Regions from separate parts of the Providencia sp. PROV003 genome, predicted to be linked through region 2. Evidence: predicted binding sites of a transcription regulator. Region 2 holds the regulator's gene; the other holds the start of a gene.
What was found. Region 2 encodes PhoB, which activates phosphate uptake and scavenging genes when phosphate is short. Its sites were predicted from a motif close to CTGTCATAAAACTGNCNNAT; they were not measured.
Positions count from the first base shown of each region.

Region 1 (2,485 bases), 260 kb from region 2:
AAACCAACTTGAACGGCTTCATCGAGAGCCACGGTCTCACCAATTTGGCCACACGGATTTGCTTTGTGATCTTGTTTATCGATGGATGCGCTCTCAACTTGCAAGAAGAAACCATTCGGGTTGACTTCTAATAAATCAATCGCTTTTTTAGTCATTTGCGCTAACGTTGGCGCATTTGGATCTAATTTAGAATTAGGTTTACATTCAAGTGGTGCATTATTGATGTTGCCATAATGAACGGCTTTAGGCCCTTCCCACGCGACTGCCATATTGCCATCATGGAATAAACCTAAAACAGGTTTATCTTGATTCGCAACAGTGACGTTGTTCAACGCATTTGCATCACGCACAATGTTGTAACCACGTTCAATAGCCTGTTGTTCTAACGTTTTACCTTTATAGTCCCCAGCTTTTGCTTCTTGTTTGAAGCTCTTCGCACCACCGCCAAGGGTCACATCTGCGCGAGTGATCAATAACTGCTCTGAAATCGAGCCACGCCCGCCATTTTCTAAGGCATTAGCCGCACATTTTTCTGATGTTTCTTCAGGTCCATAACATTTACGTGCACTGACATGGGCGAACTGCGCGGCTGGAGTTGCATCCTGAATTTCAGAGGTTGTCACGTTGCCCGTAGCTTTTCCATTACGTTTCGCAATTTCAATTAACGTTTCGTGGTCATTACCAAATACATCGATCCCCAATGCACCATTATATGTTTTCACACCCGATGACCATGCAGTTGCGGAAGCCGCCGAGTCAGTCACATAATCAGGTTTCTGCGTTTTTTTATCTAATGCATAGTGAGTATATTGCCCTGTGATAGGTAAGGCATCGATGCCTTTAAAAAAGCCAGCTGCACCTTCTGCATAGTTACGTGCGACGGTAATTTCAGAATCCCCCATACCATCACCGATAAATAAAATCACATTTTTGGCTTGACCATTGTGAAGCGCCGCTTTCATGATGTCAGTTTGTTCAGTCGCTAAACGACGTGCTCCGCCAAATTTAGTGATATCGCCTTGGGCAGCACGGTTTTCTGAAACCGCATCATTTTTATCTGCGGCATAAGCAGGGATTGTACTTCCTAAAATCAATGTACTTACTGTGACAGCTAAAAAAGACTTCATAAAATTACCAGTCATAACAGTTTCCTTGCCGATCAATAATGAAAAATGAATAAGTATGTTTTAAATAATGATAGGCATGCTAAAGGAGCTAGATGACAGTTGAATGACGCTTTTATGGCGAAATGAATACGGTTGTCATAAAAATGAAAAAGCAGCTCATTACAAGCTGCTTTAAGCACTAATCCGGTTATTGCTTACCACTGTGATGAGAGTTTCTTTGTGCCCTCATACAGTGTTTCACACCAAGAAATGTAATCATGGCCGCTGGGTAATTCTATTGCATCAACTTGGTAGCCTTTATGCTTTAATACGTCAAACAAGTGATAATGATTTTGAATAATTCCGCCCCAACTGCCTCTTTGTTCAAATAAACCCGCCTCAAGGAAAAATCGAATGGGTTGCTTCGGCATGGTTTCAATTTCCCGGATCAGCCATTCAGGGTCTTCCCCCTTTGGTGACCACCAATAAGACCCTGACATGCTTAACACATTGCCGAATACCTCCGGATGCTGTAAGGCATTCCAAGTTGCCCCAAGCCCTCCATAACTAGACCCCGCAATAATAGTGTGTTTAGCGTCCGCTTGGATTCCCTTTTTTACCAGTAACGGCATTAACTCATCCGCCAGCAATTGAGGGAAGTCATGATTAGGAGGCAGCTCTTCCCCACGACGTTCCGAACTTATGCTATCGACAAACACGATATCCATAGCTGGCAAATCACCGTTATTCATCCATTTATCAAAAAACTTCACCATTTGATAATTTTGTTGATAAATCTGACCATCTAACAACACTAACAGCGCAGGGTGTTTCATCGGCATATTTGCGCGATATACCGTAATTTCTCGTTCATTATTCAAAACACGGCTAGAAAGTGTAAAAGTTTCCAAACTTCCTTGAACTTGCGAGTGCTTTATTAATGGGAAATTACATTGGCGTATTTGTGGCGCTAATGACAATAAGGAGAAGCGGTTGTATTTATCTTCAGCTAAAGATGGAATAACGTTGGGGTTATACGGGTCAGCTTGTGCTGTCACTAATATTGCCTTACGCTGTGCGAAACCACCTTCAGGAACCATTGGGATATCAGGGGCAATTTTATATTGTGACAATGTCTTATCAGGGATAATAAAAGAGCGGTACCAAATATCAGTTCCCGCCAAATGCGCCATTCTTTCATGATTCCCCGATGGCGCTCCTAAAATATACGCATTGGATTTCGCCCCCCGCCATAAAAAAGTTGCTCGCTTTTGCGAACCAGCGAGATCCTCAATCAGTGGAGTTCCTTCTATCGCAACAGCTTGCCAGAAAGCGGCTGAGTCCCCATCGCTATAATACTCATCCAATAGGCTTTGCAA
Region 1 is NZ_CP096369.1:48,270-50,754, forward strand. Features, by position in the region: gene phoA (alkaline phosphatase) at 1-1,142, opposite strand, end outside; gene M1F14_RS00245 (alpha/beta hydrolase-fold protein) at 1,322-2,485, opposite strand, start outside.
Region 1: phoA (alkaline phosphatase) is a predicted target of PhoB. The motif match lies at 1,218-1,237, and genes of this name have one in related genera.

Region 2 (2,485 bases):
TCAACAATCTCACCACTATTAAGCTCAATAGTTAGCGCTTGCTCGTAATTTTTAATGGAAAAATAACGGCTAAAATCAGGGTAACGCAACAAATTAAAAATATGTTGGCCATTATCTTCTGGCCAGCGAAAACCCAGTAAAGCTTGGGCGTGACGATTACACCAAAAAATCGTCCCTTCGGTTGTCATCATGACTACCGCATCAGGTAAGGATTCAGCACCACTTCGAAAACGTTTAATTAATTGGCCTAATTCACGACGGCGCTTACGGTTACGTTGCTGCATCTGGTAGATACCGTAAAAGATAGGCTCCCAACCTCCACGCCCTTCCGGTGGCAGCATACTTTTATCTAACCAGAGCCAATAGGAAAGTTTTAATAAATTATACCCATGCCAAACCAGCGCGGCCAGCAGTGATATCACCAATAGCCAAGGTAAGTGGCCAATAAAAACTGATAATATCAGTGCTGGTAAGATAAATAAAAACAGCCCTAAAATCAGCTGTTTAATGGATAAGCGTTCAAGCACGCATGCCTCTCTTTAGGTAGTTTTCAATAACGAACCGAGAAACGATAACCTGTACCGCGCACAGTTTGAACCATTTTATCATGCCCACCAATTTCCAACGCTTTTCGCAAACGCCGAATATGCACATCTACAGTTCTATCTTCCACATACACATTAGCCCCCCAGACATAATTCAATAACTGTTCACGGCTATATACACGCTCTGGGTGGGTCATAAAGAAATGTAAGAGCTTATACTCTGTCGGCCCCATATCAATAGGCGTCTCATTACTGGTCACACGATGGGAAGTTGGATCTAGCGTTAACCCATTCATTTCAATAATATCTTCTGTTGCCATTGGTGAAATGCGACGTAAAATCGCCTTCACTCGGGCAATTAATTCTTTTGGGGAAAACGGCTTAATCAAATAGTCATCAGCGCCAACTTCTAAACCTTTTACGCGATCTTCCTCTTCTCCCCGAGCCGTCAACATCATGACTGGAACATCACGCGTGGCGCTATCACGCTTCATGTGTTTAATCACTTGGATACCAGAACCACCGGGGATCATCCAATCAAGTAATACTAAATCAGGTAAAGGGTCGACCATCTGAGCGATGGCACTGTCATAATCATCAGCTTCAATAGGCTGAAAACCATTCTGTTCTAACACAAAACAAACCATTTCTCGGATGGGCGCTTCATCTTCAACAACTAGAATGCGTCTTGCCATGATTGTTCCTGTAAACTAAGAAGACATTTTTAATGTGAACGCATTATGCGTCACTTTTATGACAGAATTATGAATATCAATCTATATAGTACACATTCCTCTATATTTTAGCGGTTAAATGTCATCTAAGTGAAATATTTCCGCAATAGATGAGAAATTAATTGACTTTCCCCTATGAATTAGCGGGATCAGGTATACTGATTTGTAGAATATTCATAGCTCTTAATGATGATAGGAATTGATTACTCATGCGCATTATTCATACTTCTGACTGGCACCTTGGTCAGTACTTTTTTACCAAAAGCCGTGCGCCTGAGCACCAACACTTCTTAAATTGGCTCGTTGAACAAGTCGAATTATACCAAGTTGATGCCATCATTGTTGCTGGCGATATTTTTGATACAGGCTCCCCACCAAGCTATGCACGTGAGTTATACAATAAGTTTATTGTTAATTTGCAAAAAACAGGGTGCCAATTAGTGATATTAAGTGGCAACCACGATTCCGTCTCTGTGCTCAATGAGTCTAGCGCATTGCTTAGCTATCTTAATACTCACGTTATAACTTCAAGTAGTGAACCCAATGTTATTACCTTGTGCGATAAACAGTCACAGCCAGCCGCTTTAGTGTGTGCAATTCCATTTCTGCGACCACGCGATATTCAACTAAGTATTGCGGGGCAAAGTATTGAAGAAAAACAACAATCATTGCAAACAGCGATCCATAACCATTACCAAGTCAGTTATCAACTAGCCCTTGAACAGCGTACAACAATGGGGTTAGATCTTCCTATTATCGCAACAGGGCACCTAACCGTTGTCGGTGCCGCTTTAACGGATTCTGTTCGTGATATTTATATCGGTACTTTAGATGCTTTCCCATCAGGGGCATTTCCCCCCGCAGATTATATCGCTCTTGGGCATATTCATCGCCCTCAGGTTATTGGCGGGAACCAACATATTCGTTACTGTGGTTCCCCCATCGCACTAAGTTTTGATGAGACATCCCAGCAAAAAAGTATTTGTTTGGTCGAATTCAATGGCGCTAAACTCACTCAAATCACACAACTAGAAATCCCTATTATTCAACCACTGCAAAGCATTAAAGGGTCATTAAAAGACATAGAAAAACAACTCGAAGCATGGGGAAATTACCAAGGCGATAAGCCCGTTTGGCTAGATATCGAGGTCGCTTCCCAAGATTACCTTGCTGATATTCAACAACGTATTGAATCTCTAACACACA
Region 2 is NZ_CP096369.1:4,466,319-4,468,803, forward strand. Features, by position in the region: gene phoR (phosphate regulon sensor histidine kinase PhoR) at 1-527, opposite strand, end outside; gene phoB (phosphate regulon transcriptional regulator PhoB) at 551-1,240, opposite strand; gene sbcD (exonuclease subunit SbcD) at 1,489-2,485, shown strand, end outside.